Regions from separate parts of the Streptomyces macrosporus genome, predicted to be linked through region 2. Evidence: riboswitches for the same ligand, from Rfam matches in the RefSeq annotation. Region 2 holds a riboswitch; the other holds the start of a gene.
The links. Region 2 has a riboswitch for thiamine pyrophosphate ahead of ABD335_RS23735 (thiamine ABC transporter substrate-binding protein). Riboswitches for the same ligand answer to the same signal wherever they lie in the genome.
Positions count from the first base shown of each region.

Region 1: it holds a riboswitch for thiamine pyrophosphate, as region 2 does, so the genes downstream of both, thiO (glycine oxidase ThiO) here and ABD335_RS23735 (thiamine ABC transporter substrate-binding protein) in region 2, are expected to answer to the same signal.

Region 1 covers NZ_BAAASZ010000020.1:586,347-592,926, reverse strand. The annotation lists gene ABD335_RS14655 (NAD(P)/FAD-dependent oxidoreductase) at 1-1,051, opposite strand, end outside; TPP riboswitch at 1,193-1,284, shown strand; gene thiO (glycine oxidase ThiO) at 1,296-2,441, shown strand; gene thiS (sulfur carrier protein ThiS) at 2,438-2,650, shown strand; gene ABD335_RS14640 (thiazole synthase) at 2,658-3,455, shown strand; gene pknB (Stk1 family PASTA domain-containing Ser/Thr kinase) at 3,606-5,528, shown strand; gene ABD335_RS14630 (transglycosylase SLT domain-containing protein) at 5,844-6,580, shown strand, end outside.
Region 2 covers NZ_BAAASZ010000032.1:53,825-65,134, forward strand. The annotation lists gene pyrH (UMP kinase) at 1-726, shown strand, start outside; gene frr (ribosome recycling factor) at 898-1,455, shown strand; gene ABD335_RS23720 (phosphatidate cytidylyltransferase) at 1,469-2,602, shown strand; gene ABD335_RS23725 (hypothetical protein) at 3,030-3,233, opposite strand; gene rlmN (dual-specificity RNA methyltransferase RlmN) at 4,974-6,080, shown strand; TPP riboswitch at 6,125-6,259, shown strand; gene ABD335_RS23735 (thiamine ABC transporter substrate-binding protein) at 6,254-7,366, shown strand; gene ABD335_RS23740 (ABC transporter permease) at 7,423-9,042, shown strand; gene ABD335_RS23745 (ABC transporter ATP-binding protein) at 9,045-10,115, shown strand; gene ABD335_RS23750 (hypothetical protein) at 10,133-11,302, opposite strand; gene ABD335_RS23755 (ABC transporter ATP-binding protein) at 11,284-11,310, opposite strand, start outside.

The sequences.
Region 1 (6,580 bases), on a different contig from region 2:
GCCACAGCAGCTCGTCGCGGTCGTCGTGGTGGCCGACGTACTGGACGAAACGGCCGAACTGCTCGGACCAGAAGTACGGCACCGGGTCGTACGGCGGTGTCTCGGCCTCGCCCACCACCAGCAGCGAGGCGACCGTGCGGGGTCCCTGGAGCGCGTTGTCCCAGTGGTGCACCAGCAGCCGGCGGCCGTAGCGGGCGGAGGGGAAGGAGGCGCAGTCGCCGACGGCGTACACGTCGGGGGCGGACGTGCGCAGCCGCTCGTCGGCGAGCACCGCGCCGTCCTCGCCCAGCGCCACGCCCGAGCCCGCCAGCCAGCCGGTGGCCGGACGCGCGCCGACCCCGGCCACCACGGCCCGGGCGGGCAGCGACGAGCCGTCGGCGAGCTCCACCACGCGCGGGTGCGCGGCGCCGACCCGCACACCGGTGACGGCGCGCCCGGTGAGCAGGTCGACGCCGGCCTCCTCGTACCAGCGGCGCATGTGCTCCGCGACCTCGGGCGGCAGCGCCCCGGCCAGCGGCCGGTCGGCGGCCTCGACCACCGTCACCGGGCAGTCCGCCTCGCGGGCGGCGGTGGCGAACTCCGCGCCGATCCAGCCCGCCCCGACCACCACCACGTGCTGCCGGGCGTCGAGCACCGGACGCAGCCGCTCGGCGTCGTCGAGGGTGCGCAGCAGGTGCACCAGCCCGCTCTCGGCGCCGGGCAGGGGGATCGGCTCGGCGCCGGTGGCGAGGACCAGGTGGTCGTACGGCAGCGGTCCGGCGTCGGTGTCCACCTCGTGGTCGCCGGTGCGCAGCCCGGTGGCGTTGCGCCCCAGGAGCAGCTCGACGCCGAGCGCGTCGAAGTCGACGTCGAAGGCGGAGTCGGCGGCCTTGCCCGTCAGCACCGCCTTGGACAGCGGCGGCCGGTCGTAGGGCCGGTGCGGTTCGGCGCCGACCACGGTGATCGTCCCGGGCCAGTCCTGCTCGCGCAGTTGCACGGCGGTCTGCACCCCGGCCGGCCCGGCTCCGACGACGAGGACCCGCTGCCCGCTCTGCTCGGTTCGCACGCTCACGCGATCACTCTAGGAGGTCGGCGGGGCCCCGGGGAGCGCGCACCGGATTCCCCGCGGGCCTCGCCCGGACCCGATCCGTCCGGGCTCCCCTTCTGCCGCGCCGGGGCCCACAGTAGGGTGAGCGGCGAATCGAGGGACGAACTCGCGGGAGCCCGGCGCACCGGGCTGAGAGGGAGGCTTGCGCGGCCTCCGACCGTACGAACCTGATCCGGGTCATGCCGGCGAAGGGAGGGGCGCGACGCCCATGCGCGTGGTGATCATCGGCGGTGGCGTGATCGGGCTGGTCACGGCCTGGCGGACCGCTCAGCGGGGCGCGGAGGTCACGGTCGTCGACCCGGAGCCGGGCGGCGGGGCGGCGGGGGTCGCGGCCGGGATGCTGGCGGCCGTCACCGAACTGCACTACGGCGAGGAGGCCCTGCTCGCCCTCAACCTCGCCTCCGCGCGCCGCTATCCGGCCTTCGCGGCCGAGCTGGAGGAGGCGTCCGGCCGGGAGATCGGCTACCGCGCCTGCGGCACCCTCGCCGTCGCCCTGGACGCCGACGACCGCGCCCACCTGCGGGAGTTGCACGCGCTCCACCGGCGCTGCGGACTGGACTCGACGTGGCTGACCGGCCGGGAGTGCCGCCGCCTGGAGCCGATGCTCGCCCCGGGGGTGCGCGGCGGGCTGCGCGTGGACGGCGACCACCAGACCGATCCCCGGCGGCTGACGGCCGCGCTGCTGACCGCCTGCGAACGCGCCGGGGTGGTCTTCGTCCGGCGGCGGGCCGAACGGCTGGCGGTCGCCGGCGACCGGGCGGCGGGGGCGGTCCTGGCGGACGGCACCACGGTGGAGGCCGACCGGGTGGTGGTGGCGGCCGGCAGCGAGAGCGGGCGGCTGGCGGGGGTGCCCGAGGAGGTGCTGCCGCCGGTGCGTCCGGTCAAGGGCCAGATCCTGCGGCTGCGCGTCCCGCCGGCGTACGCGCCCTTCCTCTCCCGCACCGTGCGGGCGCTGGTCCGCGGCGGCCACGTCTACCTGGTGCCGCGCGCGGACGGCGAGCTGGTGCTCGGCGCCACCAGCGAGGAGCTGGGCTGGGACACCACGGTGACCGCGGGCGGCGTCTACGAGCTGCTGCGCGACGCGCACGAGCTGGTGCCCGGCATCACCGAGCTGCCGCTGGTGGAGACGCGGGCGGGGCTGCGCCCCGGCTCCCCCGACAACGCGCCGCTGCTCGGTCCGACCGCCCTGCCCGGCCTGCACCTGGCCACCGGCCACCATCGCAACGGGGTGCTGCTCACCCCGATCACCGGCGACGCCCTGGCCGAGACCCTGACCACCGGGGACGTCCCCGAGGAGATCCGTCCCTTCACCCCCCGGCGCTTCGACCGCACGCTCCAGGAGAGCCCCGCATGAGCACCCACGTCACCATCCACGTCAACGGCGAGCCCCGCGAGGTCGCGGCCGGCCTCACCCTCGACCGGCTCGTGGCGACCCTCACCACCGCGTCCACGGGCGTCGCCGCGGCCGTCAACGAGACGGTCGTACCGCGCGGGCGGTGGCCGCGGACGCCCCTCGGCGACGGCGACCGCGTCGAGGTCCTGACCGCAGTCCAGGGAGGCTGAACCGACCATGGCCGACGATCCGCTCACCATCGGCGACACCACCTTCGCCTCCCGGCTCATCATGGGCACGGGCGGCGCGCCCAGCCTGGACGTCCTGGAGAAGGCGCTGGTCGCCTCGGGCACCGAGCTGACCACCGTCGCGATGCGGCGCGTGGACCCCACCGTGCGGGGGTCGGTGCTGTCGGTGCTGGAGCGGCACGACATCCGCGTGCTGCCCAACACCGCCGGCTGCTTCACCGCCGGCGAGGCCGTGCTCACCGCCCGGCTGGCCCGCGAGGCGCTGGGCACCGACTGGGTCAAGCTGGAGGTCGTCGCCGACGAGCGCACCCTGCTGCCCGACCCGGTGGAGCTGCTGGAGGCCGCCGAGACGCTGGTGGACGACGGCTTCACCGTCCTGCCGTACACCAACGACGACCCCGTCCTGGCCCGGAGGCTGGAGGACGTGGGCTGCGCGGCGATCATGCCGCTGGGCTCGCCCATCGGCTCGGGCCTGGGCATCCGCAACCCGCACAACTTCCGGCTGATCGTCGAGCGGGCGTCCGTCCCGGTCATCCTCGACGCGGGCGCGGGCACCGCCTCGGACGTCTCGCTCGCCATGGAGCTGGGCTGCGCCGCGGTGATGCTGGCCTCGGCGGTCACCCGCGCCCAGGAGCCGGTGCTGATGGCCGAGGCGATGCGGCACGCGGTGGAGGCGGGACGGCTGGCGTACCGGGCGGGCCGCATCCCGCGCCGGCACTTCGCGCTGGCGTCCTCGCCGACGGAGGGGATGGCCGACCTCGATCCGGAGCGGCCGGCGTTCGGGTGACGGACGGCCCCGCCACGGGGGGCCGGGCGGTGGGGGCGGCGCTTCCCGTGTCGCACCGGTGCCGCGGTTTCGTCACCGTTCGGCACCGTTCCGGTGCGCCTGCGGCCGGCGCGGGCGGCGGCGGGGACGGCGGCTCGTAGACTCTGGGCCGTGGACACGACCCTCCAGGACCCCTTGATCGGGCACGTGCTCGACGGCCGGTACCGCGTGGAAGCGCGCATCGCCGTCGGCGGCATGGCCACGGTCTACCGGGCCCTGGACACCCGGCTCGACCGGGTGCTCGCCCTGAAGGTGATGCACCCCTCCCTGGCGACCGACGCCTCGTTCGTCGAGCGGTTCATCCGGGAGGCGAAGTCGGCCGCGCGCCTGGCGCACCCCAACGTGGTGGGGGTCTTCGACCAGGGCTCCGACGGCGGCTACGTCTACCTGGCGATGGAGTACGTCGAGGGCTGCACGCTGCGCGACGTCCTGCGCGAGCGCGGCGCCCTCCGGCCGCGCGCCGCCCTGGAGATCCTGGAGGCGGTGCTCGCCGCGCTGGGCGCCGCCCACCTGGCGGGGCTGGTGCACCGCGACGTGAAGCCGGAGAACGTCCTGATAGGGGACGACGGGCGGGTGAAGGTCGCCGACTTCGGCCTGGTGCGGGCCGTGGACCAGCAGACCTCCGTCTCCACCGGTTCGGTGATGGGCACCGTCTCCTACCTCGCCCCCGAGCAGATCGAGCACGGCACCGCCGACGCCCGGGCCGACGTCTACGCGTGCGGCGTGGTGCTGTACGAGATGCTGACCGGCGCCAAGCCGCACCCCGGCGGCACCCCGGCCCAGGTGCTCTACCAGCACCTGCACGAGGACGTGCCGCCCCCGTCCGCCGCCGTCCCCGGCCTGGCCGCCGCGCTGGACGACCTGGTGGCCCGTACCGCCGCCCGCGACCCCGAGCGGCGTCCGACCGACGCCGTCGGGCTGCTGGCCGAGGTCCGCGCGGTGCGGCAGTCGCTGACCGACGAGCAGCTCGACGCCGTGCCCCCGGCCGCGGCCCCCGATCCGGCCGGCGCGCCCGTCGGCTCCGAGGATCGCACCACCGTCCTTCCGCGCCGCGCGTCCGCGGTCCCGCCGGACGCCGGCGCCACGCACCACACCAGCGTGCTGCCCGCGCCGCCGCGCCCGGCCGACGGCTCGGCCGGACGGCCGCGGGCCGGCTCGCGCGGGCGCCGCTCGGCGCCGGCGGTGGTCGCGGCCGTCCTGCTGCTCCTGGGCGTGGGCCTGGGCGTGTGGTACGTCAACTCCGGCCAGTTCACCCGGACCCCCGGTGTGCTCTCCATGACCGAGGCCGAGGCCAAGAGGGCCGTCGAGGAGGCCGGGCTGGACTGGAGGATCGCCCGGGACTACAGCGAGACCGTGGAGAGGGGACGGGTCATCGCCACCGACCCCGGCCGCGGCGAGCGCATCCGCGGCAACGGCACGGTCACCATCACCGTCTCCCGCGGCCCCGAGCGGGTCGAGGTCCCCGACGTGACGGGCGTCCCGTTGGCCGAGGCACGCGCGCGGCTCAAGGACGCCGGGCTGGCGCCGGGCATGGTGACCAGGGAGTTCGACGCGGACGTCGAGCGGGGCTCGGTGGTCCGCACGGACCCGGAGGAGGGCACCGAGCGCCGTCCCGGCGCGGCGGTGGCCCTCGTGGTCTCCAAGGGGGAGCGCATCGAGGTCCCGGACGTCGTCGGCGAGAGCGAGGGCGCGGCGCGACAGCGGCTGACCGAGGCCGGTCTGAAGGTCGAGGTGGCCCCGGAGCGGGTGTTCTCGGAGGAGGAGGCGGGCACGGTCGCCCGGCAGTCCCCCGGCGAGGGCGCGGTCGCGGCCGAGGGCGACACCGTCAGGCTCACCGTCTCCAAGGGTCCGGACACGGTCGAGGTCCCCGACGTGGAGGGGATGGCGGAGGACGAGGCCCGGCGGTCCCTGGAGGACGCGGGCTTCGAGGTGAAGGTCCGCAGGATCTTCCTCACCGGCACGGTCTTCGACCAGTCCGTGGACGGCGGCGAGCGGGCGCCGCGCGGCTCGACGATCACGATCTGGGTGCGTTGAGCCGGTAACGGACCGTCACGTGGGCGGGCCACGGTTGTGAGTCGCCCCATAGGACGTGCGTCACGTACGAAGGTCCGTAGTGGGCGCTCCGTCCGCTTCGAGCAGGGAAAACGGCCTTTCGGGAGCGAGCGGGCCGGAGGTTCCTACGAGGCGGGGTAGTACATCCCGCCTTTGTCCGGATAAGTTCCGGACGCTAACAATGCAACGGTCGCACGGCGCCGAGGAGCAGAACCCGGCGCACCCCCTCCGGCCCCACGGCCGGTCCGGATGATCCGGCTCCGCGACGCAAGCGATCGGAAGAGGTTCTCCTCCCCCATGACCGTTGCCACCTTTCTCGACCAGTTCCGCACGGCCGGTACCCGCAAGCTCTCGGCCATCGGCATAGCCGCGGCCACCGGCGCCGCCACCCTGGCCCTCGGCTTCGCCCCGGGCGAGGAGATGGCGCCGGCGGCCTCGTCCCAGTCCGCTCCCGCCCCGGTGAAGCTGTCCGTCGAGGACAACGGCTCCGCCCTCCAGGCGGGCAACCTGCGCGAGCAGTCGGCCGTCGCCTTCCAGCAGGCGCAGAACGACGCCGCCGAGGAGGAGCGGAAGGCCGAACAGCGGCAGGCCGAGCAGCAGAAGACCGCCGCCGCCGAGATGGCCGCGGAGAAGGAGCAGGCCCGGCAGCAGGCGGAGGCCGAGCGGCAGGCCGCCGAGGAGCGGGCCGCCGAGCGGCAGGCCGCCGCCCGCTCCGCCGAGCGGGAGCGGCAGCAGGCCGCCCCCACCTACCCGGACAACCTGGACGGCTGGATCCGCGAGGCCCTGGCCATCATGGAGCGCGAGGGCATCCCGGGCAGCTACGAGGGCATCCACCGCAACATCATCCGCGAGTCCAGCGGCAACCCCCGGGCCATCAACACCTGGGACATCAACGCCCAGAACGGCATCCCCTCCAAGGGTCTGCTCCAGGTGATCCCGCCCACCTTCGAGGCGTACCACGTCGAGGGCACCTCCTGGGACATCTACGACCCGGTGGCCAACATCGTCGCGGCCTGCAACTACGCGGCCGACCG
Region 2 (11,310 bases):
CGCAACCGCCGTCGCTTCCTGCTGAAACTCTCCGGTGAGGCGTTCGCGGGAGGCGGAGGGCTCGGAGTCGACCCCGACGTCGTGCACAAGGTCGCCCGTGAGATCGCCGCCGTGGTGCGGGACGGCGCCGAGATCGCCGTCGTCATCGGAGGCGGCAACTTCTTCCGCGGCGCCGAACTCCAGCAGCGCGGCATGGACCGGGCCCGCTCCGACTACATGGGCATGCTCGGCACGGTGATGAACTGCCTCGCCCTCCAGGACTTCCTGGAGAAGGAGGGCATCGACTCCCGCGTCCAGACCGCCATCACCATGGGGCAGGTCGCCGAGCCGTACATCCCGCTGCGGGCCGTGCGGCACCTGGAGAAGGGACGGGTGGTCATCTTCGGAGCCGGTATGGGCATGCCGTACTTCTCCACCGACACCACCGCCGCCCAGCGCGCCCTGGAGATCGACGCCGAGGCACTGCTGATGGGCAAGAACGGCGTGGACGGCGTCTACGACTCCGACCCCGCCACGAACCCCGACGCGGTGAAGTTCGACGCCCTGGAGTACGGCGAGGTCATCGCCCGAGACCTGAAGGTCGCCGACGCCACCGCCATCACCCTCTGCCGCGACAACAAGCTGCCGATCCTCGTCTTCGAGTTGCTGGCCGAGGGGAATATCGCACGGGCGGTGAAGGGTGAGAAGATCGGCACGCTCGTGAGCGACCAGGGCTCCCGGACCTGACGCCCTCACCGGCACGACACGACGTCCGTACGGCGGCGCGGTTCACACGACGCCGTACGGCAACTCCGTGCCGCACGATGGGCACGGTACGGGGATGGACAACAGCCTGCCGGTCGGACACCGTGCAGGAATCAGGGCTTTCCGGCTCAATCAGCGAACCAGGAGCACGTGGTGATCGAAGAGACCCTCCTCGAAGCCGAGGAGAAGATGGAGAAGGCGGTCGTCGTCGCCAAGGAGGACTTCGCCGCGATCCGCACCGGCCGTGCGCACCCTGCGATGTTCAACAAGATCGTGGCGGACTACTACGGCGCGATGACCCCGATCAACCAGCTCGCGTCGTTCTCGGTGCCCGAGCCGCGGATGGCCGTGGTCACCCCGTTCGACAAGAGCGCGCTGCGGAACATCGAGCAGGCCATCCGCGACTCCGACCTCGGGGTCAACCCCTCCAACGACGGCAACATCATCCGGGTCGTCTTCCCGGAGCTGACCGAGGAGCGCCGCAGGGAGTACATCAAGGTCGCCAAGGGCAAGGCCGAGGACGCCAAGATCTCCATCCGCAGCGTCCGCCGCAAGGCCAAGGAGGCCATCGACAAGGCCATCAAGGACGGTGACATCGGCGAGGACGAGGGGCGCCGCGCCGAGAAGGAGCTCGACGACACCACCGCCAAGTACGTCGCGCAGGTGGACGAGCTGCTCAAGCACAAGGAAGCCGAGCTGCTCGAGGTCTGAGGCTGCGATATTCGTGAATGACTCATCCTGGGGAGCACCACCGCCGAGTGCCGGACAGCCCGGTCACTCCGGATACTGGAACCCTCCCGAACAGGGCTACTCCTCCCCGCTTCGCGCGGAGGTGGCGCCGGCACCGGCGGGTTCCGTGCACGAGGGCGGCGATGCGTCGCAGACTCGGCGTATGCCCATTGTGCCCGACGCCCCCGGCGGTGACCAGGACGATCGCGACGATCGAGCGGCCGGGCGGCCGTCCGGAAGCCCGGCTTCCGGCAACGGCCCGTCCGAACAGCAGGTCGGTCCCGTGACCCCGGGCCGCTCGTCCGGCCGCAAGAAGAGAGCCGGTCGCGACCTGCGCGCCGCGATAGGGGTCGGCCTGGGCCTGGGCGCCGCCGTCCTCGCCTCGCTCTTCGTCTACAAGCCCGTCTTCGTCGGCGTGATCGTGGTCGCGGTCGTGGTCGGGCTGTGGGAGCTGACCTCCCGGCTCGCCGAGCACAAGCAGATCCGGGCGCCCCTGGTGCCGCTGGCGGTCGGCGGCGCGGCCATGGTCGTCGCCGGATACGTCCGCGGCGCCGAGGGCGCCTGGGTGGCCGCGGCGCTCACCGCCCTCGCCGTGCTGGTGTGGCGGATGACGGAGGACCCCCGGGAGTACCTGCGGGACGTCACGGCGGGTGTCTTCGCCGCCTTCTACGTCCCCTTCCTGGCCACCTTCGTCGCCATGATGCTCGCGGCCGACGACGGCCCGTGGCGGGTGCTCACCTTCCTGCTGCTCACCGTCGTCAGCGACACCGGGGCGTACGCCGTCGGCTGGCGCTTCGGCCGCCACAAGCTCGCCCCGCGCATCAGCCCCGGCAAGACCCGCGAGGGACTGCTGGGAGCGGTGGCCCTCGCGATGGCCGTGGGCGCGCTGTGCATGCACTTCCTCATCGACGGCGGAATCTGGTGGCAGGGCCTGCTGCTGGGACTGGCCGTGGCCGTCAGCGCGACCCTGGGCGACCTCGGCGAATCCATGATCAAGCGGGACCTGGGCATCAAGGACATGGGCACCCTGCTGCCCGGCCACGGCGGCATCATGGACCGGCTCGACTCGCTCCTGCCGACCGCTCCCGTGGTCTGGCTGTCGATGGTGCTCTTCGTCGGCGCGGGCTGACCGTCCGGCCCGAACGATATGACGGCGAGGGGGGTCGCCGGCACCGCGGTGCCGGCGACCCCCCTCGCCGTATCGGGCATCACGGAAACCGGCCGACGGGCCGACCGGGGCCGGACGTCCCGCACACCCTGCCGCTCCCGCTCGGCCCGCCGACCTGATCGTGGCGTCGGCCGCGATCGCCATGGCCGGGCCGGTCGTCGAACGCATGCGGCCGCGGGCCTTCTTCGATGAGTCGGCGAGCCGGTGGCTCCGCGCAAACGGGACGGTCGAGAGCGGCCATCGACGGGTTTCCCGGCCCGGGCCGTCCTCGCAGGGCCCAGGCCCGGGCCCTGCCACCTGCCGAAAATCCCGACCGGACGGCGTACTCGGCCGGGCCGACGATCCTGCCGTGCCGCAGCCGTCGGACGAGATGTGTGGCCACCGCCGTCTAGGCACGGTGTCGCTGTCGCCGCCGCCGCTTCAGGGCCCTCCGTACCAGCAGGAAGGCCCCCATGGCGGCCAAGGTCGTCCCTATGAGGATCACGAACGATCCGATCAGGAGCAGGAAGGCCCCCAGGGCGATCAACGTCATCCCGATGAGGACGAGCAGGGCCGCGAGGAGAATGAGCAGGATCGCGAGGAAGAGCACCATGCATCCCCCTTCTCCTTCCGACTGTGGTCCCTTCCTCCTTCCGTCGCAAACGCGCTGGGACTGCGCTCCGAGGGACCGGGCCACCTGGGGGCGTCAGGGCGTCCGGACCGTACCGAGGACGCCGTCAAGGGCGGCCCGGCTCCCGCCGGCCGCGCGTCTGAACGGCCACGCCGACGAGGAGAAACCCGCGGTGGCCGGGCCCGGCCGGCTCCACGGCTTGGGCGGCTCCCGCCCAAAGCCGCTCCACCGACCTCGTCTCACAGCGCTCTGCGTCTTGGTTGGAAACACAAGCCCACGCCACAGGAACGGGTGGGAATTGACTTGGACGCAGCGCCGACAGGCCTCCTTGGCGCCACAGCAGGAGCTGTATCGGGCTTCTCCAGCGCTTGGCCGGCCCAGCGGAGCCGGATACGTCTCCAGCGGGAGCAGCGCGCTCACGAGGAACGCGTGCGTTGGCCGGACGACAAGCGCCACCTGTACCGAGACTTGTCGCCGGCTGTCCACGGCCGGCACGAGGCCCTGCTTTCTGTTTCACGCGGTGAGAATGACGGCGCTTTGCGCGAATTCCGCTCGTCTGTATGCACAAACCAGGCGTTGAGGTGGACCTCATGGCCTCGGAGTCTGTGCGGAAAGCGGCCACGGAGCCACGGAAGAAGCCGTTTGCAGCCCAAGGGATGATCTTGCAGGGAGGTGGCACAAGTGCACGAGAAGCTCTGGATGCCGTATTGGCGGCAACAAGCAGCCTTGGGGAAGCGGTGCGTTCTGAGCCTGCCCTACGAGCCAATTCTCGAACCGAGGCGAAAATCCACGTTCGTCGGAAGCAAGTCGACTGGCGACCGTGTCCCCTCCGCGCCCCATCGAGCGGGGAACCACGGGGAACGGCGGTCACCGGCGGGTAGGGGGAACGGCAAGGGTCCCCGACCGTTGATGCTGGTCAGGGGCCGTTGAAGTGTGGGGGCTGTGGGATTTGAACCCACGGTGGTGTCGCCGCCACGACGGTTTTCAAGATCTCCCGCTCGTCGACGTCGGCGCCCGTTCCGGGGTTCAGCCCCAGCACCGGCGGGCCCACCAACCATCATCGGGAGAGGCGAACGGGTCCGGCCGGCTTCGTGATACGTAGAGCGCGTCGAGCGGTTCGACCATCGACCGAAGTTCGCGAGCCGGCCGCAGCGGCAGAGCATGAAGTGCGAGCTCGAGGACCGCGCGTTCGTCAGTCGCATGGAAGGGATCGCACAGCGGGCAGCCGCAACCACCAGACAGTGCGAGAGCAGGGCGGCGGGCTGTAAGCGACCGCTGCCGCAGGGCTTGGGCTATCGCACCCGGCCACAGCCGTTCACGTTCCGGTCGAGCGGCAGCGGCTGCGAGTGCCCGTGAGCCACGGGCGAACCCTCGCTCCGACGGTTTTCCTGGCCGGCGACGCGGAGCGCGACGTGCAGCCCGGACTTGAGACGGCCGTCCACGCGGCATCGTCCTCTCTGGGGCGCTTCACGCGGACAGACCGCCAGGCTCATCCACAAGGCGCCAAGACCGGTGAGTGATCCGCCCGGTCGACTCAGGGTCGAATGCCTGTCCTCTCCAGCAGTGTTCGAGCCCGGTGTGGCCGTCTGGCGGGGATGCTCCGGGCCGTCTCCGGGCCGTGCGAGGGTGGCCGACGGCGGCGGCGGAGGACGGCCGGGGGTGACCACCGTCTCCCTGCTCCGGCCCGGGCCGTCGGAGTCGATCTGCGACACTGGACGGACCATGCCTGCACCCGGAGAACTCACCTTCGTCGCGCCGCGCGGGGCCGCCAAGCCGCCGCGGCACCTCGCCGACCTCACGCCCGCCGAGCGCCGCGAGGCGGTCGCCGCCATCGGCGAGAAGCCCTTCCGCGCCCAGCAGCTCTCGCGGCACTACTTCGCCCGCGGCGCCACCGACCCCGCCGCCTGGACCGACATCCCGGCCGCCGCGCGCGGGAGGCTGGCCGCCGAACTGCTGCCCGAGCTGATGACCGTGGTGCGGCACGTCACCTGCGACGACGGCGCCACCCGCAAGACGCTGTGGCGGCTGCACGACGGGACGCTGGTGGAGTCCGTGCTGATGCGCTACCCGGACCGGGTGACGATGTGCGTCAGTTCGCAGGCCGGATGCGGCATGAACTGCCCCTTCTGCGCCACCGGGCAGGCCGGGCTGGACCGCAACCTGTCCACCGCCGAGATCGTCCACCAGATCGTCGAGGGCATGCGCGCCCTGCGCGACGGCGAGGTGCCCGGAGGACCGGCGCGGCTGTCGAACATCGTCTTCATGGGGATGGGCGAGCCGCTGGCCAACTACCAGCGGGTCGTCGGCGCCATCCGCCGCCTCACCGACCCCGAGCCCGACGGCATGGGCCTGTCCCAGCGGGGGATCACCGTGTCCACCGTCGGGCTGGTCCCGGCGATCCACCGCCTCGCCGACGAGGGCTTCAAGTGCCGGCTGGCCGTCTCCCTGCACGCCCCCGACGACGAACTGCGCGACACCCTGGTGCCGGTCAACACCCGGTGGAAGGTCCGCGAGGTCCTCGGCGCCGCCTGGGAGTACGCCGAGAAGTCCGGCCGCCGGGTCTCCATCGAGTACGCCATGATCCGCGACATCAACGACCAGGCGTGGCGGGGCGACCTCCTCGGGCGGCTGCTGGCGGGGAAGAGGGCGCACGTCAACCTCATCCCCCTCAACCCCACGCCCGGCTCGAAGTGGACCGCCTCCCGGCCCGAGGACGAGCGGGCCTTCGTCCAGGCGCTGGAGGCGCACGGCGTGCCGGTGACCGTCCGCGACACCCGCGGGCAGGAGATCGACGGAGCCTGCGGACAGCTCGCCGCCACCGAGCGCTGACGGCGCGGGCGGCCCTGGTACCGTAGCGATCGCACACAGAATCGACATACCGACAGGGGAGCGCGTACAGCGCTGAGAGTGCGGTGTCGCCGTCCCGGTCCCGCGGACCGGCCGGTGAGCCGCAGACCCTCGAACCTGATCCGGTTAGTACCGGCGTAGGGAGTCAACACACCGTGGTCACGACATTCCGGCGCGCCCTCGGCGTCGCCGTCCTCGGCACGCTCACCGTCTCCGCCCTGACCGCCTGCGGCGGCTCGCAGCCGTCCGACGAGGGCGAGGAGAAGAAGACCGTCACCCTGGTCACCCACGACTCCTTCGCGGCCTCCGACGAGGTGCTGGAGAAGTTCACCGAGGAGACCGGCCACACGGTGAAGGTGCTGAGCGGCGGCGACGCCGGCTCGGCCCTCAACCAGGCGATCCTCTCCAAGGACGACCCGCAGGGCGACGTCTTCTTCGGCGTCGACAACACCCTCCTCTCCCGGGCCCTGGAGAACGGCCTGTTCACACCGTACGAGGCCGAGGGGCTGGAGAAGATACCCGCCGAGTACCGACTCGACGGCGAGAAGCACCGCGTCACCCCCGTCGACACCGGCGACGTCTGCGTCAACTACGACCGCGCCTGGTTCGAGAAGCGCGGCATCGAACCCCCGAAGACCCTGGACGACCTCGTCGAGCCGGAGTACAAGGACCTCCTGGTCGTCGAGAACGCCGCCACCTCCTCGCCCGGCCTGGGCTTCCTGCTCGCCACCGTCGCCGAGTACGGGGACGGGGGCACCGCCCGAGGCGAAGCCTCTGGGGGATGGGAGGCGTACTGGAAGAAGCTGAGGGCCAACGGCGTCGAGGTCGTCGACGGCTGGGAGCAGGCGTACTACGACCGCTTCTCCGGCTCCGCCGGCGGCGAGAACGGCGGCGACCGGCCGCTGGTCGTCTCCTACGCCTCCAGCCCGCCCGCCGAGGTCCTCGACGCCGACCCCGCGCCGAAGCAGGCCCCCACCGGAGTGGCGACCGGCACCTGCTTCCGGCAGATCGAGTTCGCCGGACTCCTCTCCGGCGCGGACAACCCCGAGGGCGGCAAGGCGCTGCTGGACTTCCTGGTGAGCGAGACCTTTCAGGAGGACATGCCGCTGCAGATGTTCGTCAACCCCGTCCGCGAGGGCACCGAGCTGCCCGAGGTGTTCACCGAGTACGGCGAGACGGTCCCCGACCCCCACACCATGGCCCCGGAGAGGATCGCCGAGAACCGTGAGGCGTGGGTCGAGACGTGGACCTCGCTCGTCGTGAGGTGAGGAGCGGCCCCGGCACGGGGAGCGGAGCGCGCGGCGCGGCCGTCCGGCTCGCCCTGATGGCCGTGCCCGCCGTGTTCCTCGCGCTGTTCTTCGCCTACCCCGTCGCCGCCATCACCGCCCGCGGCCTGTACGACGGCGGGCGCTGGCACCCGGAGCGGTTCGCCGAGGTGCTCACCGACCCCGGCATCGGGGGCGTGCTGTGGTTCACGCTCTGGCAGGCGGCGGCCTCCACCGTCCTGACCGTCCTGACGGCCCTGCCCGGCGCCTACGTCCTGGCCCGCTACGACTTCCCCGGCCGGCGGGTGGTGCGCGCGATCGTCACCGTGCCGTTCGTGCTGCCCACCGTCGTCGTCGGCTCGGCGTTCCTGGGACTGCTGGGCCGCGGCGGGCTGCTCCAGGAGTGGGGACTGCCGCCGGTCACCGGCCCCGCCGCGATCCTGCTCGCCCACGTCTTCTTCAACTACGCCGTGGTGGTCCGCGTCGTCGGAGGGCTGTGGGCGCAGCTCGACCCCCGCCAGGAGGAGGCCGCGCGGGTGCTCGGCGCGAGCCGCTGGGCCGCTTGGCGCACCGTGACGCTCCCGGCGCTGGCCCCCGCCGTGGCCGCCGCCGCCCTGACGGTCTTCCTGTTCACCTTCACCTCCTTCGGCGTCGTCCAGATCCTCGGCGGCCCCCGCTACGCCACCCTGGAGGTGGAGATCTACCGGCAGACCGCCCACCTGCTGGACCTGCCCACCGCCGCCGTCCTGACCCTGGTGCAGTTCGCCGCGGTGGCCGCCCTGCTGGCCGTCCACGCCCGCACCGTCCGCCGGCACCGGGGCACCCGGGGACTGGTCGACGCCGCCGGCACCGCCCGCCGCCCGCGCGGGGCACGCCAGTGGGCGCTGCTGGTGGCCGTCCTGGTCCAGATCGCCGTGCTGCTGGTCACCCCGCTCGCGGTGCTCGTCGAACGTTCCCTGAACGGGCCCGACGGCTACGGCCTGGCCCACTACCGCGCCCTGGCCTCGGCCGACGGCGGGACGTTCACGGTCGCCCCGCTGGAGGCGATCGGCAACTCCCTCGCCTACGCCGCCGTCGCCACCTGCGTCGCCCTCGCCGTCGGCGGCCTGGCCGCCGTCGCGCTCACCCTCCCCGAGTCGGGCCGCCGGGTCGGACGGCTGGTGCGCGGCTTCGACGCGCTGCTGATGCTGCCGCTGGGCACCTCGGCCGTCACCGTCGGCTTCGGCTTCCTCGTCGCCCTCGACGAGCCCCCGCTGGACCTGCGCTCGTCGTGGATCCTGGTGCCGCTGGCCCAGGCCCTGGTCGGCGTGCCGTTCGTCGTGCGGACCCTGCTGCCGGTGCTGCGGGCCGTGGACCACCGGCTGCGCGAGGCCGCCGCCGTGCTGGGCGCCTCGCCGCCGCGGGTGTGGCGCGAGGTCGACCTGCCGCTGGTGCGGCGGTCCCTGCTGGTCGCGGCGGGCTTCGCCTTCGCCGTCTCCCTGGGGGAGTTCGGCGCCACCGTCTTCATCGCCCGCGCCGACGCGCCCACCCTGCCCGTCGCCGTCGCCCGCCTCCTGGGCCGCGCCGGAGAGGCCAACTACGGCCAGGCGATGGCGCTCAGCACCGTCCTGATGCTGGTGTGCGCGGCCACCCTGCTGGCGCTGGAGAGCGTCCGCACCGACCGATCGGGAGAGCTGTAGAGATGGCGTCGCTGCGACTGGAGGCGGTCACCGTGCGCTTCGGCGACCGCACGGCCCTGGACGCGGTGGACCTGGACGTCGCCGAACACGAGATCGTCTGCGTCCTCGGCCCCTCCGGCAGCGGCAAGTCCACGCTGCTGCGGGCCGTCGCCGGACTGCGGGAGCCGGACGCCGGGCGCGTGCTGCTCGACGGCCGCGACCAGCGGGGCGTCGCGCCGCACCGCCGCGGGGTGGGGTTGATGTTCCAGGACCACCAGCTCTTCCCCACCCGCGACGTCGGCGGCAACGTCGCCTTCGGGCCGCGCATGCGCGGAACCCCGCGCGAGGAGGCGGAGAAGCGGGTCGCCGAACTGCTGGACCTCGTCGGCCTCCCCGGCGCCCAGCGCCGCCCGGTCACCGCCCTGTCCGGCGGCGAGCAGCAGCGCGTCGCGCTCGCCCGCGCCCTGGCCCCCCGCCCCCGACTGCTGATGCTGGACGAGCCGCTCGGCCAGCTCGACCGGTCCCTGCGCGAGCGGCTCGTGGTCGAACTGCGGCAGCTCTTCCGCAGCCTGGGCACCACCGTGCTCGCCGTCACCCACGACCAGGGCGAGGCGTTCGCGCTCGCCGACCGGGTGGTGGTGATGGACCGGGGCCGGATCGCCCAGACCGGCAGCCCCGTCGAGGTGTGGCTGCGTCCCGCCTCCGAGTTCGTCGCCCGCTTCCTGGGCTTCACCAACATCGCCCCGGCGACCGTCCGCGAGGACACCGCCGACACCCCCTGGGGCGAGGTGCCCGTACCGCCCGGCACCCCCTCCGGGCCGTGCACCCTGCTGATACGGCCCGCCGGGGTGCGCCTGACCGCCACCCCCGGCCGAGGGCTGCCCTGCACCGTCACCGCCCGCACCCTGCGCGGCGGCGGCTTCTCGGAGATCTCGCTGCTGCTCGACCCCGGCGACGGACCCGCCCTGGAGGCGTCCTGCCCCCTGCACACGGCACCCGAGCCGGGCACGGCCGTCACCGTCGCCTTCGACGCCGGCGACGTGGTCGTCCTCGGACAGGACACCGGGAACGGCACGGCCCGGCGGGGGACCTAGCGGGGGACGGGCGCCCCTCAGCGCGCCAGCGGCAGCGCGGCCAGTTCCGCGATCAGCCAGGCCGACGGCACCAGCACGGCCGCCAGCGCCGCCACCCGCAGCGCCGCCGCGGCGCGCAGCGTGCCGCGGGGGACGCCGAGCCGGCGCAGACCGGCGGTGGCGGACGCCCGCGCGGCGCGGAACTCCGCCGCCGCGCTCAACGCGCCGGCCACCGCGCACACCACGACCACCGCCGCGCCCAGCAGCGTGAGCGGCCCGGCCGGGGGACCACCGGCGGACCCGTACAGCCGGGCCGTCGCCAGCGCGCCCGCGACCACCGCGCACAGCATCCCCAGCGAATGGCCGACCCGCGGCGCCTCCTCCCGCAGCGCCCGGCCCGACAGCAGCCGCAGCGCTCCGGGCCGCCCCATCGCCAGCAGCAGCCCGCACAGATGGACCAGACCGGGCCCGGCGAGCCCCAGCCCCAGGGCGATCAGCAGCCACCCGCCGACGACCCCCGGGCCGAGACCGTCCAGGGAACCCGGCATCGGCACCTCGGGGCCCGGGGACGAGACGGCCCGGTCGGCGGCGAAGGCCTCCACGGCCAACCCGACCGCCGTGACCGCCACACCCCACGGCAGCCCCGCGGGCACGGGCGGAGGCGTGCGGGGCTGCGCCACGGGACCGGCGGGCGGAAGCGCGCGCAGCCGCGTCGCCACCGCGCTCGCCCCGGCCGCGGCCGACGGCGGCACGGCCAGCAGCGTCACCACGGCGGCCCACGGCAGCTCCCGTCCGGCGCCCAGCAGCTCCGCGGCGGCCCCGGCCAGCGGCGCGTCGCCCAGCCCGACGCGCAGGTGCACGAAGGCGGGCAGGGCCAGAGCACACCCCACGGCACAGGACAGGGCCGTGGAGAACGCGGCCAGCAGCGGCAGCCGCGCGGGCCCCACCCCGACCGCGTCCAGCCCCTCCCGGGGACGCACGCACGGATCGGTGCGGGCCGCGGCGGCGGCGAACTGCACACAGGCCGCCAACGGCACCGTGCACCACAGCAGCCGGGACAGCGCCACGTCGGGACGCTCGGGATGGGCGACGGCGTACCCCAGCGCGCTCAACAGCAGGAAACCGACGGCCCCGGCCATGCCGGCGACCACGGCCCGCCGCGCCAAGGCCGTGGGGCGGAAGGTGCGGACTAGACGGAGAGCGAGCACGCTGCCCT